3 regions of the Parageobacillus galactosidasius genome follow, and region 3 is predicted to be linked to each of the others. Evidence: predicted binding sites of a transcription regulator. Region 3 holds the regulator's gene; each other region holds the start of a gene.
The links. The regulator Rex, encoded in region 3, represses fermentation and respiration genes when NADH is low (regulators of the CRP and FNR family bind a similar motif). The targets are predictions, from matches to a motif close to TTGTGAAATATTTCACAA.
Positions count from the first base shown of each region.

Region 1 (4,936 bases), 550 kb from region 3:
CCAGAGCCGCAGATGCGGAAACACATCTCTTTTCCGTCAGCGCAAATTTTGCTCATTTGCACTTTACCTGAAAGAATAAGATATAGTTCATCAGCATCCATTCCTTCTTGGAATAAAAATGTTCCTTTTCGTATTTTGACTGTATGTTTCGCAGAACGGAGTAATTCACGCAAATGGCCAAAGCGATCATGGTTGTGCAACGTTTTTGCTGCAAGCATTTTTTTCACCTCAATGATTTGTTGTTACTTCCATTGTAGGAAACAAGGGGTTGGTTTTGTTGTGAAGAAAATCACATTTTGTTGTATTTGTGATCATTGTCACAATGATGTCACAAAATATTTTTTGAAACCGTTTTCATGATTGTTATGTTAAAATGTGAGTAACGTCACAACATTTCTCTTATCTTTCTTGTATAGTAAATGGGAAAATGTCATAGTGTTGTTGAAAGAGGTTTTTGACATAATTGGATTTTGTTGTCGATAAAAGCGGCATTCATCTCCAGAGTCATTGTGGTCCTACTTGGAACCGTTATCGCGAAATGGATGGCATGCCACCGGTTTAAAGGGAAAATCGTAATAGAAACGGTGCTGAGGCTTCCACTTGTGATTCCGCCATCGGTCATTGGTTTTTTTCTGTTTGGAAAAAACAGCGGTATTTACATGGTTAATTATGTGCGACAAACTTTAAGTTCAATTGAAAGGAGGAGGCGGTATGGGAAAAGGTCAATCGGTGATTGTCGACCAGTGGAACCGTCCGCTTCGCGATTTGCGCATTTCAGTAATAGACCAGTGCAATTTCCGATGCGTATATTGTATGCCGGCAGAAATATTCGGACCGAATTTCCGTTTTTTGCGTGAAGACGAATTATTAACGATCGAGGAAATGGGGCTGCTTGCGGAAAGTTTTGCGGAACTTGGGGTGGAAAAAATTCGCATCACCGGGGGAGAACCGCTGTTAAGACGCGACTTAGACTTATTAGTAGAACGGCTGGCGCACATTTCCGGCATTCGCGATATCGCTCTTACTACGAATGGGATTCATTTAGTGAAATGGGCAAAACGTTTGAAAGAAGCGGGGCTCAAGCGCGTCAATGTCAGCCTGGACGCGTTAGATGACGAAGTATTTAAAAAGATGAACGGGGTTGGCGTCGGGGTCAAACCGGTGTTAAAAGGGATTGAAGCAGCGCGGGAAGCCGGGCTTGGCGTTAAAGTGAACATGGTCGTCAAAAAGGGAATGAACGACTCGCAAATCATTCCGATGGCGAACTATTTTAAAGAACGAGGCATTACCCTCCGCTTTATTGAATATATGGACGTCGGCACGACAAACGGATGGGACTTTTCCCATGTGGTAACGAAAAAAGAAATGTATGAACGCCTGCAGCAAATGCATCCGCTTGAGCCGGTGGAAAAAGCCTACTTCGGCGAGGTGGCAAGCCGCTACCGCTATGTTGGCACGAACGTGGAAGTCGGCTTTATCACTTCGGTGACCGAATCGTTTTGCCAAAGCTGCACTCGGGCGCGCATTTCCGCCGATGGCACGCTATATACGTGCTTGTTTGCTGCAAGCGGTGTTTCGTTAAAAGAAAAACTGCGTTCCGGGGCCGATAAAGAAGAAATAAAGAAAATGATTGCATCGACATGGAACATGCGGACAGACCGCTACTCGGATGAACGAACGGAGCAAACAGCAAAAACGAGGAAAAAAATTGAAATGTCTTATATTGGCGGATAAACAAACCGGACTTGCTCGTTATGTGGAGCAGTCCGGTTGTTGTTTATTGGGATGCTTCTGTTTCATGAAGAACACGCGGAAATAAAATGTTATTTTCCAAATGGATATGTTCCAATAAATCTTCTTCTAGCGCTTCTAATCGGTTGTAGACAAGATGGTACGTCCGGCATGCATCTTCTGGCGGGGTGAAGTCATTTGTAATCTCACGAATCGTTTTGATGATATCGCCAGCAACATCATGTTCATTGATAAGTTCGCGAATTGCTTGTTTCATCGTTTCTCTGTTTTCTGGAGTCGGAGTTTCTTCAAATTGTAAAATAAGCGGGAAAGCATGAGTTTCTTCTTTGATCGTATGCTGCTCGAGTTCTGTTTTCAGCTCGTTAAACAACTTATGAATTTGTGCTAGATGCGGGTGATGCACCCCATGAACGCGAAGCACTTTTGTTACGTAAGGGCTAAGATTAGGCAATTCTTCCGCCAGGTAACGGTGATGTTTTTGGATAATATGGTCGATCAGTTCACTATAAGAAGCTTCCGACCAATTTTTTTCATCTTTTTCAAGTGATTGTGCATAAAGAGTATTTAATTGTTCTAGTATCGCTTTGCCATCTAAGTTTCGTTCTTGTATCGCTTCTTTTAACGGACGCTGTCCACCGCAGCAAAAATCAATTTTGTATGCTTTGAAAATATCGCTTGCTTTTGGAAACTGTGCTACGATATCACCGATGATCGATTGTTCTGTAAATCGTTTTTCCATGATCGGCCCCTCCATTTTTTATAAATCGTTACAATCTAAGTATATTTCCTTTTCTATTTCTATGTCGTGATGCATATCACACATATATTTATGAATAGATTTTGAACAAATCATGTTGAACTGCAAAGGAAGCCAGAAAATGTGATTAATCTCACAAATGAATTTTTTTCGTTTCCGTACAATAGAAAACAAGATGGATTACAAACTTAATCTTCTGCAAGAAGCAGGACTTTCAAGTTTAACTTATATAGTTGAAAAAATGAATAGAAAGATTGATAATATCAATACATTTGGAATAAGGATGCATAAATGGAAACCAATATACAGGAAGAGGGATAAAATCATGGAAGAAAGACGAACTCTTATTCCGGTAACAGAGGCAATCCAAAAAGTCATGAAGTATGCAGGAACAGGAGAAGTGGAAACGGTTTCATTAGAAGAGGCATATGGACGGTATTTGGCGGAAGAATTGCGCGCTGACCATGACGTTCCGCCGTTTGACCGGTCACCATATGACGGTTTTGCGATACGCGCTGTTGATTCCGCAAAAGCAAAGCTTGACAATCCCGTAGAATTTGAAGTGATTGAAACGATTGGAGCGGGACAAGTAGCGTCGAAGACCGTTCAACCATTTCAAGCGGTGCGCATTATGACGGGGGCGCAAATTCCAGATGGATGCGATGCGGTTGTCATGCTGGAATTAGCGAAACAATATGAGAGAGACGGAAAAACATATATGTCGATCAAACGTCCCTTTCAACCGGAAGATAACATTTCGTTCCAAGGAGAAGATGCGAAAAAAGGAGAGGTGCTCGTCCCAAAGGGAACGTTTATTAATCCAGGAGTGCAAGCATTGTTAGCGACATTCGGGTATGCTCGGGTGAAAGTCGCGAGAAAACCGCGAATTGGCATTTTCGCGACAGGCAGCGAGCTTTTGGACGTATCTGAGCCGCTCGTTCCCGGAAAAATTCGCAACAGCAACGCCTATATGATTCAGGCGCAAGTAGTACGCAGCGGCGCGGAGCCAGTTTATTTTGGAAAATTAGCCGATGATGTGGATACATGTTTTACAGCAATACAAAAGGCGCTGCCACAAGTTGATTTTCTCATCACAACGGGCGGCGTTTCGGTTGGAGATTACGATTATTTGCCGGCCATTTATGAACGCCTTGGGGCAGAAGTGTTATTTAATAAAGTCGCGATGCGTCCGGGAAGCGTGACGACGGTTGCGCAGCTCAATGGAAAACTGTTGTTTGGTCTATCTGGCAACCCTTCGGCATGTTACGTTGGATATGAGTTGTTTGTACGTCCGGCCGTACGGACGCGTCTATTTTCGCCAAAACCGTATTTACGGAAAGCGACGGCAACGTTGATGGCAGACTTTCCTAAACCGAATCCGTTTACCCGGTTTGTTAGAAGTTATGTGGCGGTCGAAGATGGCCGGTTAACCGTGTCGCCTGTTGGGACAGATAAATCGAATATAGTCACATCGCTGGCAAAAGCAAATGCGCTGATGGTGCTGCCTGGAGGGACGCGAGGATTTGCAAAAGGGGATACCGTCGATGTATGGCTGCTAGAAGATGAGGAAGGAAGTGACATATGAACGTTTGGCAAGTGGTTGGCTATAAAAATAGCGGCAAAACGACGCTTATTGAAAAATGGATAAAAATCGCGGCAGCCGAAGGATATCGTGTCGGAACAGTGAAACATCACGGACACGGCGGTTATCCTGAAAGAAACGATTCCTATACGGATTCAAAGCGCCACGAGCAGGCGGGAGCAGTTGCCGTTTCAGTGGAAGGCGGCGGTTTGCTCGAGCTTCACGCATGGCAGCCTGCATGGCCGCTAGCGCAAATTTTATCATTATATGAACTTTTGCCGCTTGATTTCGTACTTGTCGAAGGCTACAAACATGAATCATATAAAAAGGTTGTGATGCTGCGAAACGAGGACGATTGGGATTCGCTGTCACAGTTGTCTAATATTATTGCCGTTATTACGTGGGAATCTTCTTCGCGGCTATCTTTCATTCCATATCCTTTATTTTTCATCGATGATGAGGAAAGTTATTTACATTGGTTAATGAATGAGGTGAGAAAAAACGAATGAAGGAACGCCTTTTTATGATTACGGACAAGCCGATTTCCATTGAGAATGTGGTAAAAAAAGTAATGCGCCCCGAAGCCGGAGCGGTGACCACGTTCATGGGAACGGTGCGCGAATGGACAAACGGAAAGCGGACCTTATTTTTACAATACGAAGCGTACGTATCGATGGCGGAAAAAATGCTAGAACAAATCGGGGAGGAGATTCGAGAAAAATGGCCAGAAACGAAAGTGGCGATTACGCACCGAATCGGCAGGCTGGATATCGGCGATATCGCTGTCGCCATCGCCGTTTCGTCGCCGCACCGCAACGACGCGTATGAGGCAAACCGATATGCGA
Region 1 is NZ_NDYL01000001.1:823,899-828,834, forward strand. It holds gene B9L23_RS04380 (Crp/Fnr family transcriptional regulator) at 1-218, opposite strand, end outside; gene moaA (GTP 3',8-cyclase MoaA) at 712-1,734, shown strand; gene ric (iron-sulfur cluster repair di-iron protein) at 1,778-2,491, opposite strand; gene B9L23_RS04400 (molybdopterin molybdotransferase MoeA) at 2,835-4,094, shown strand; gene mobB (molybdopterin-guanine dinucleotide biosynthesis protein B) at 4,091-4,600, shown strand; gene B9L23_RS04410 (molybdenum cofactor biosynthesis protein MoaE) at 4,597-4,936, shown strand, end outside.
Region 1: a site for Rex is predicted at 2,631-2,648, ahead of ric (iron-sulfur cluster repair di-iron protein). Genes of this name have one in related genera too.

Region 2 (4,936 bases), on a different contig from region 3:
TCTTGCCGTGCATACTCTCCGTCCCCTAACTGGGGCATATATCCTAAAAGAGCGATTTTCGTTTTGGAACCGGCAATTTCTTTCATTACTTGAAGAGCGTTTGCCATAGAAAGAGGAGTTACATTCCATGTATCGTCAATGACGGTGCAGCCACCGAGCCCGGAATGGAACTCCAAATGTTCGATTACTTGATTGAACGACGCCAATCGCTCGCACGCTTCCTTTATATCCACCCCTGCACTCCACACCGCTGCGATGGCGGCAAGCGCATTATACACGTTATGTTTGCCATACCCTGGCACAAAGACGGGATAGGTTTGATTTTGATGACGGAGCGTAAACCTCATACCTTCTCGGTCATAGGCGACATCCGTTGCTTGAAAGTCGCATCCGTCGCTGAAGCCGAAATAGAGAATGATGTTGCGGAATTTACTCACATCAATTTTTTTGATGTTCTCGTCATCCGCATTTATGATGAGAGTTCCGTTCACCGGATCTAAATCATGCAGGATTTCCGCTTTCGCCTCCAGATAACGTTCCGGAGTTTTACATCCCACCAAATGATACACGTCAATGTTTAACAAAATCCTTATCTGTGGGCGAAAATATTTTATATAAAAAGTGATATCCCCTGGGGAGTCTACGCCCATTTCAATCACGGCTGCTCCTGTTGTCTCATCAATTCCAAGAAGATAACGATGATTTCGATGACCGCCGTTGAAACTCTTATAAGTAGCTTGGACTTTATAACGTTTTTCAAGAATATGTTTAATCATTTCTTTTGTTGTTGTTTTACCGCAGGTTCCTGTTACCCCTATAATGGGGATATCAAAAAGGCTGCGGTAATAATCAATGAACTTCCAATAGGCCTCATCTACATCTTCTACTTTTATGACAATCACATCATCGCCAAGATGGTTAAAGTCTTGTGGCTTTTCCGTTACAACAACAATAGGTTTATATTTTTGAAACAGCTTGGAGCGGATTTTTCTTTTTGTATATAAATCAATGAGCAGTGTATGATTATCTACCTTATAGCGTTTCGTTACCACATTCTTAATGAGAGGATTTCCCGTTCCTTGCACCAATGACCCGCCAATTTGAGCAACAATCTCGTTTAGATAAAGCCATTTCATATACGTTTCCTCTCTTCCTCATTTTCTCGGTGTGTAATATTGTATACATGCGATTGTGATGTGGTTACTGTATATTGGGCGGGAGCCTATTTATACGACCCGGCATTAAACAGATTTTAAGACATGATACGGCAATCAGATGTGAAAGGTTTGTGCCATTTCCCATCTGAAAACGAATGAAGCACAACATCTGCCGCAATGTTCTGAGCATTGTGCCTAAGTACGCTTATTTAAAACTAAATAAAAAATGGTCTACTGTATCTGCCAGTAGACCACCATCATAGATTGCTTGCCATGAAAAAACGAGAATATAACCTAAAAAATCGGAATAAGACTTCTGTTTTGTAAGACCATGCATATTCATTGTTCAAATTGAACCTCATGTCCATTCCCAGGTTTTCGAGCCTAATTATTGATAAAAAGCACCTTTCAGTAAAAAAACGTTTAATATATAGTAGCTTGGCTAAATGAAAAACATCAAAAAGGAGCATTCCTCCCGTCTTGGAAACCATATGCAGTGACTAAAAAACACACTTCCAAACGGTGAACATGATTTCCAATTTTGTTATTAAACGTGTAATGCCTAGCGAAACTGCCCCTCTTTTACCGGATTACCCCCTGATTTTGAGAACACCCTATCTGATTTAAGGTTATTCATGAACCTCTCCCACCTACACTCCGTTTGAGGTGGGAGTTTTTACTAAATTCATCAAAGAAGCTTTGACGAAGAAGAAGGACTCCTTCCCCTACTTGGATGAACCCATCGGAAGCCTTTTCGACGGAATAGTAAGCAACATCAGTTTTTCAAGTTTCCCATTATGAATACCGATGGACAATTCAATTTTTCCATTTTCATGGATGTTGAAGCCGTCTTTTACGTATTTAGTGAAGTCAATTGCAGAAGATTGAAAATTTTCTTTTTCCATATTTTCAATCGTCATTCATCATTTTGAACAAAATAGTTTGAGTGTGGGCTGGCATTTCATCATTTGTTTAAAATTTTCTCTTTATGAAACAAGTATCCAACAGGCTGTTTTGCTGAAACGTGCCCTTCTTTTTGAGATGTCAAATATGTATACAACGCTCCCATAAACAGGGCACCGCCGACAATATTGCCTAGTGTAACAGGAATAATGTTATGCACCACTCCTGCTAAGTCGATCGTCGCTGGATGCGGGACTGCTAATGCAATTGAAAAGAGGACGAAATTGGCAATGGAGTGTTCGTATCCAGAAGCAAAAAAGATAAAAACAATAAGAATCATCGAAAATACTTTTGCCATATCCTCTTTCATTTGCATTGGAATAAAAATCGCTAAACAAACAAGCCAGTTACAGAGAATTCCTTTAAAAAAGAGCTGCATCGTTGTTGCATGCATTTTTTTTGCCGCCACAAGAAATAATAAATGGTCTTGTGGAATATGATCAAAAACACCGGATTGCGAAATAAGAAAAGCGAAAAATACAGCACCTAATAAATTACCGCTATAACATGCAAACCAGTTCCGCAACGTATCTTTGATTGTCGTTTCTTTGTGCAAAGTACTGATTGTAAAATACATCGTATTACCAGTAAATAGTTCTGCGCCACCGTACATAATTAATACTAAGGCGATTCCGAAAAAAATACCGCTTACTAAATAAGTAGCAGGAGAATTCGCTTCACGGAAAAATTCACCTACACGAAAACAAAGAACAAGTGCAAATCCGATGTACACCCCTGCCAAAGCAGCCCGCATCACATATTGAACAAGGGAACGATCTAGAATGGTTCGTTTTTTTACAGCCAACTCTTTACATTTTTGAACTGCTTCCATCTCACCGACACTTCTCTTTCATTCTATTTTGTGATTTTTTTCACATTCTTTACGATATATAACATACGCCCTTCCCACCTATTTTTCAACATATCGATGGAAATGTTAAAATAAATGTCAACAATTCCATTTGTAACCGTTTACTAAAAAAAATAATCGTTGCAAATTCAATAATAGTTGTTTTAATATAACTAAGATATTAGTAGTTCTTTTCCAAGCATGATCTTGCTTCTCTAACACGTATTAATAAATTCATTTTTCAAGCATGTACAAAGTTTCGAAAAAGAGGAGTGTCTTCGTGTGGTAGAAAGCCCCATCGAATGGTTCCGATGGGGCTTTTAACTATTTCAATCAATCGATTTTAATTCCGTTAGCAAGGGATTGATTTCGTTCATCCAGATATCCTGCCAAAATATCTGTAGTTTGGATGTATTTTTGTGCATTTTTTATGAAAAACCTTTACAGCGGGACTGAATTTCATCTAAATCCGCTATGAGCTGCTTTATTTCTTCTTGTGACAATTTCACAGGCATTTGATCGTAAAGAATGAGTAGCTGTCCTTCTTCCTCATTTTGATGATTTTTCAGATAGTCTGACAGATGCTGCAGCTGATGTGGTTGGAGGACGGATTCAATAAAAAACTGTTTGAACTTTTGGATGGTAAAAACGTTCATTTCATTGTCATATTCACCGGAAATAATGCGCCCTTCGATCCATGGCATGCCTGTTTTTCCTCCAGTTTTTGTTTTCATTAGTATTCCCTAAAAAATCATTTTTTATCAAATTGCCGCTATTTCCCGCACGAATCCTCTTCCTTGCAAATAGTCTTAAAAGCGGCACTTTCTTGCAATCCATCGCTCTCCCGCCAAATTCCAACCTTCCACATCTTATAAAAGGAATTACACTTCTTCATCTGTCAACCGCATACCGTTTGCCCCCTCGCATTTTGTAGCCAGAAGCGGTCGACCAACATTACATATCAGTGTAAAACCATATATAGAAAAAGCCTTCTACAAATATATAAGATTAATTGTATAACAATGAGTTTGGGACATACTCTTGACAAACAAAAGGACATTATTATATTTTAAAAACATATATTTTATACTTAACTGCACAAAAGCGCAAAAGCATAAAAGCATAGAAGCATAGAAGTGTTTAAGTGAAAAAGTTTCGAAAAGGAATATATTAAAATGAAAAAACAACCTTTGTCTTAACAATCTTTGGTCATTATTTTACCTTTTCTTTCTAACATGTTTATTTCAGTTTTAGAATTCTATCATTGTTTAATATCGCGACAGAAAGGCAGGACAAACATGGAAAAAAATCATCAAGATTTAAAGAAAGGTTTATTGCCCAGACATGTTCAGTTTATTGCTCTAGCAGGCATGATTGGAACGGGTATTTTTAAAGGAAGTTCAGATACGTTAAATATAGCGGGGCCAAGTGTCGTTTTTGCTTACTTATTAGGAGGCCTATTATTATTTATTGTGATGGCGGCATTGGCGGAGATGGCCATTGTCTACCCCAACTTAAACGTTCAACATCTTGTATATAAAGCGTTTGGATTTCATATATCCTTTATCGTAGGATGGCTTTATTGGATCAACTGGACGATTGTCACCATTGTCGAAATTTTAGCGGCAGGAAGCTTCCTAAAATATTGGTTTCCATCCGTACCTTTATGGCTTTTAAGTTTCCTTTGTACCGTCTTGATCGTCGGAATTAACTTGTTTCATGTAAAGTACTATGGGGAGATTGAGTTTTGGTTCGCAGGAATCAAAATTATCGCATTAACCGCTTTTATTATTTTAGGTTTTTGTATTTTAGTAGGAATCATTCCAAGTGCTATTGACAATCCTTTGTCTAACTATACGGAACACGGCGGGTTCTTTCCACATGGAATCGAAGGAATGTTGAGCGCCTTTTTAGTCGTCATCTTTTCATATGGCGGGGCAGAATTGATTGGTGTCACTGTTACAGA
Region 2 is NZ_NDYL01000002.1:16,181-21,116, reverse strand. It holds gene B9L23_RS09425 (UDP-N-acetylmuramoyl-tripeptide--D-alanyl-D-alanine ligase) at 1-1,136, opposite strand, end outside; gene B9L23_RS09420 (hypothetical protein) at 1,883-2,062, opposite strand; gene B9L23_RS09415 (formate/nitrite transporter family protein) at 2,122-2,952, opposite strand; gene B9L23_RS20420 (hypothetical protein) at 3,399-3,704, opposite strand; gene B9L23_RS09405 (amino acid permease) at 4,269-4,936, shown strand, end outside.
Region 2: a site for Rex is predicted at 2,981-2,998, ahead of B9L23_RS09415 (formate/nitrite transporter family protein). Genes of this name have one in related genera too.

Region 3 (4,936 bases):
GAGTTCGAACACCTGCTGCTGTATGCGACAATGGGATTTACCTTCGCGTTTCTTTACGCGAAAACAAAGCGTATTTTCGTTCCGATTTTTGCCCACGTCACTATGAATACGTTCGTCGTATTAATACAAACGATATTTGCGGATGAGATAGAAAAAATGATGCGTCAAACAGAACAGATACAACTCATTATTGGAGGCTTTTAGTACGATGAAAAGGTCACCATTACAATTCGCTTTTTTCTATTTTCTTATGGGCATCTTATTCACTTACTTGTCGATTCAAAGTGCGGATGAAACCATTTGGAATTTTTTCACGATCGTTCTTGCGATAATAGCTACGCTTGATTTTGGAACTGCGATACGTCTGTTAGTACTTTACTTTAAAAAATGAACCTCCCGCCGCATTCACGGGAGGTTTTCTTGTTCCGTCTGCGCCAATAGCGCTTTGCGATAAGCTATTTTCGAAATCCAAATGCTCACTTCATATAAAATCGAAAGCGGAATCATAACAATGACTTGTGACAGCACATCTGGCGGCGTAATGACCGCCGCTAAAATCAATAATGCTAAATAAGCATATTTGCGCACCTTGATTAATAACATCGGTGTAATCAAGCCAAGCCTTGTTAAAAACATCACAACTACCGGCAGCTGAAATACAATTCCAAATGGCAAGATCAGATGAAGCAAAAATTCAAAGTATTCATTAATCCCTATCACCTGATGAATGCCGAGACGGGACGCTAAATTTTGCATAAAACGAACGACGAAAGGAAATAAGATGAAATACGCAAAACTAATGCCAGCTAAAAAGAGAAAGATCGAAATCGGAATGTAGCTTAACGTGACTCTTCGTTCCTTTTCATACAGCCCAGGACTGACAAACGCCCAAATTTGATAAAGCAGAACTGGCGCGGTAAGAACAAACGCAAGAACAAACGCAAATTGAACATAAATTTTTATTGGATCTGTTAAACGAAAGGCGTTCATCGTTAATTCCTTCGCTTCGTCCGTTCGCTGCAAATATAAAATGACGGGCTCCACGAAAAAGAAACTAGCAATAAGGGCAATGACAAAAAACACAAGAACAATAATAAGTCGCTTTCGTAATTCTCCCAGGTGTTCGTACACCGACATTTCTTTATCGTCCATACTTCAATCATCCTAACAAATCATAATTGGTCTGGTTTTTTTTCATCCTCGTCTGTTAATCCTTTAGTGGCATCCTTAAATTCCCGCAGCGATTGACCGAGCGATTTGCCCAGCTCCGGAAGTTTTTTCGTTCCAAACAATAATAAAATAACAAGCACAATTAACAAATATTTCACTTTTCATTCTCTCCTTTATCGGCCGGATAATTTTTTAAGAAATAGACTAATGATTGCAATTCAACCGCTAAATCAATATGATGGACACGAATATGTTTCGGTACGTTCAATCGAGCGGGTGTAAAGTTTAAAATTCCTTTAATCCCTTTTTGAACGAGACGGTCCGTAATCCATTGAGCGGCAGGAGCCGGTACGGTCAAAATCGCAACAGGAATTCCTTCGTGAAGGCGATTTTCCAATTCATCCAAATGATATACTGGCACACCGCCAACTTCTTTTCCTACTTTCTTTTGATCGACATCAAATGCCATCACAATTTTTGTATTATTATTTTTTGTAAAATTATAATTTAAAAACGCTGTCCCTAAGTTCCCGACTCCAAATAACGCCACTTCGGTAATTTCATCTTGATCAAGCGTCTTGCGAAAAAAAGATAATAAATAATTGACATTATATCCGTATCCTTTTTTGCCAAGCGCACCGAAATAGGAAAAATCACGGCGAATGGTCGCGGGATCAACTTTTACTGCCTCACTTAATTCCGCAGAAGAAACTCGTTGTTTTCCTGAAGCATGTAAATTTTTCAAAAAGCGGTAATATAGTGGCAAACGTTTTGCAGTTGCTTGCGGAATTTTTGGTTGTTCATTGTTCATTCGCAAATCCCCCAACACTACTGTTTTCTCGTTGATAATGGCCTGATTTCCCACCTGATTTTTCCACTAAATAGGTTGGGCCAATCACCATCCCTTTGTCTAGCGCCTTACACATATCATACACGGTCAGTGCACAAACAGAAGCAGCCGTCAGCGCTTCCATCTCCACACCTGTACTTCCTTTTGTTTTTACCGTTACGGTGATCAGTAATTGGTAAAGCGCTTTTTCTTCCTCGACATGCCATGCAAATTGGATGTCGACACCTTTTAACATAAGAGGGTGGCACATTGGAATTAAATCAGACGTTTTTTTTGCGGCCATAATGCCGGCTACTTGCGCAACAGCAAGCACATCCCCTTTTTCAATCATGCGATTTGTCATTTTCTCGTAAATTTCTTTATTTACGGTCACGCTCGTTTGTGCTACCGCTACTCGAATGGTATCCTCTTTTTCCGTAATATCGACCATTTTTGCACGGCCTTGTTCATTAAAATGCGTAAATGATGACACACATATCTCCCCCATTTATAAACTATACACTATTTTTAGACATCTGTCTTTTATCGTTTTGTTTTATTGCGATAAGAAAACAAATTACGCTACACTATTATTGTTAAACGAGAGGTGAACAACAATGATTATTTTACAAGTCAATCAACTAACAAAATATTTCGGTGCTGACCTTATTTTATCGAATATAAAATTAGAAATACAATCCAAAGATAGAATTGCGCTCGTCGGAAGAAACGGAGCAGGAAAATCGACACTATTAAAAATTATTGCTGGTGAGATGTCTTACGATAGTGGAGAAATCATCAAACCAAAAGAAGTATCGATCGGATATCTTGCTCAAGATAGCGGTCTACACTCCTCTTTATCCATTTGGGAAGAAATGATGACAGTATTTGCTCCTCTAAAAACAATAGAAAAACAACTTCGCCAGATGGAGCTGCAAATGGGAGACCCTGATCTAATCGCCGATTCTTCCCGCTATGAAAAATTATTAAAAGATTATGATGCATTGCAAGAACGCTATAAAGAACAAGGCGGTTATCAATACGAAGCGGATATTCGTTCGATTTTACACGGCTTACAATTTGCGAAATATGACTATATGACGACTCCCGTTCAATCGTTAAGCGGCGGACAACGAACTCGTCTGGCGCTTGGAAAACTGCTTTTAATGAAGCCTGATTTGCTTATTTTGGACGAACCGACAAACCATTTAGACCTTGAAACATTAACATGGCTCGAACAATACTTGCAAACATATCCTGGCGCTATTCTTATCGTATCCCACGACCGCTACTTTCTCGATAAAGTTGTCACCCAAGTATATGAGCTGTCACGGACAACATTGAAACGATACACAGGAAATTACAGCCGTTACTTAGAACAAAAAGCAGCCGAATATGAACGAGAACGAAAACTGTATGAAAAACAACAAGAAGAAATCGCAAAACTCCAAGACTTTATTCAACGCAATATTGCCCGTGCCTCCACAACAAGACGTGCGCAAAGCCGGAGAAAACAGTTAGAAAAAATGGAGAGAATGGAAAAACCAGCAGGAGACGAAAAAGTTGCTTCCTTTTCTTTTGACATCGAACGGCAAAGCGGAAATGACGTATTAATCGCTGAAGATGTCGCAGTCGGATATGATGAGAACAAGCCGCTCATTCGCAACATTCGTTTCCGCATCACGCGCGGTGAAAGCATCGCCTTGGTCGGACCGAACGGAATCGGAAAGTCAACGTTGTTAAAAGCGATTGTAAACAAACTTCCGCTGCAATCAGGACATTTCCGTTACGGTTCGAACGTGCAAATCGGCTATTACGACCAAAACCAGGCTGATTTGTCCTCGAATAAGCGCGTGCTCGATGAACTTTGGGATGAATACCCTGACAAAACGGAAAAAGAAATCCGCACCGTGCTCGGAAGCTTCTTATTCTCTGGAGACGATGTATTAAAACCTGTATCGGCCTTAAGCGGCGGTGAAAAAGCGAGACTGGCGCTTGCCAAACTAATGATGCAAAAAGCCAATTTCCTTATTTTAGACGAACCGACAAACCATCTTGATTTAGACAGTAAAGAAGTGCTCGAAAACGCCTTAATCGAATATCCCGGAACTATTTTATTCGTTTCTCACGACCGCTATTTTATTAATCGAATTGCCACGAAAGTATATGAGCTTTCTAGTGACGGAATTACCGAGTATTTAGGCGATTATGACTACTATGTCGCAAAAAAGGCGGAAATGCTGGAGCTAGAACGTCTCGCTTCCGAGAAACAAACAGGCCGTTCTCATGAAGAGGCATCATCGAAACTTAGCTACGAACAGGAAAAAGAGGCGAAAAAACTAGAACGACAGCGCAAGCGGCGCATTGAAGAAATTGAAACAGAAATTAGCGAATTAGAACAGCAAATCGCATACATCGACGAACAATTATGCGATCCAGAAATTTATCAAGACCATGAGAAAGTACAAAAATTAACAAAAGAGAGTGACGAAATGAAGGGAAAATTAGAAAAATTACTAGAAGAATGGGAAACACTTCATACATTACAATAATAATTGCGAAAAAACATCCACGGTTGTGCATACCCGTGGATGTTTTTTAGTTAGTCACATACCCACAAACTTATCCCCAATTTTTTTCCCACAATTTAAGTTATTCACGGATTTTTCCACATTATCCACAAAAAAAGCCGTTTTTATATGAAAAAATTTGTGGTTATTTCATCCCTAATAAAATAAGATTCTTTCTCTTTTTCCACAATATCCACAATTTGTGGATAAATATATTCACATGATTATTTTTTTAATAAAAAATTGGTTTTTCCTTTTTCCACCATGTAAAACGCTCATAGCTAATCTGTTCAAAGATACTTTATCTCTCTTCCTTTCACTCCGTTCAACGAAAAAAGTTACACATTTTTATATAAAAAAAGAACTT
Region 3 is NZ_NDYL01000001.1:272,315-277,250, reverse strand. It holds gene B9L23_RS01590 (CPBP family intramembrane glutamic endopeptidase) at 1-204, shown strand, start outside; gene B9L23_RS01585 (YdiK family protein) at 209-391, shown strand; gene tatC (twin-arginine translocase subunit TatC) at 406-1,152, opposite strand; gene B9L23_RS01575 (twin-arginine translocase TatA/TatE family subunit) at 1,173-1,328, opposite strand; gene B9L23_RS01570 (redox-sensing transcriptional repressor Rex) at 1,325-1,981, opposite strand; gene moaC (cyclic pyranopterin monophosphate synthase MoaC) at 1,971-2,492, opposite strand; gene B9L23_RS01560 (ABC-F family ATP-binding cassette domain-containing protein) at 2,617-4,551, shown strand.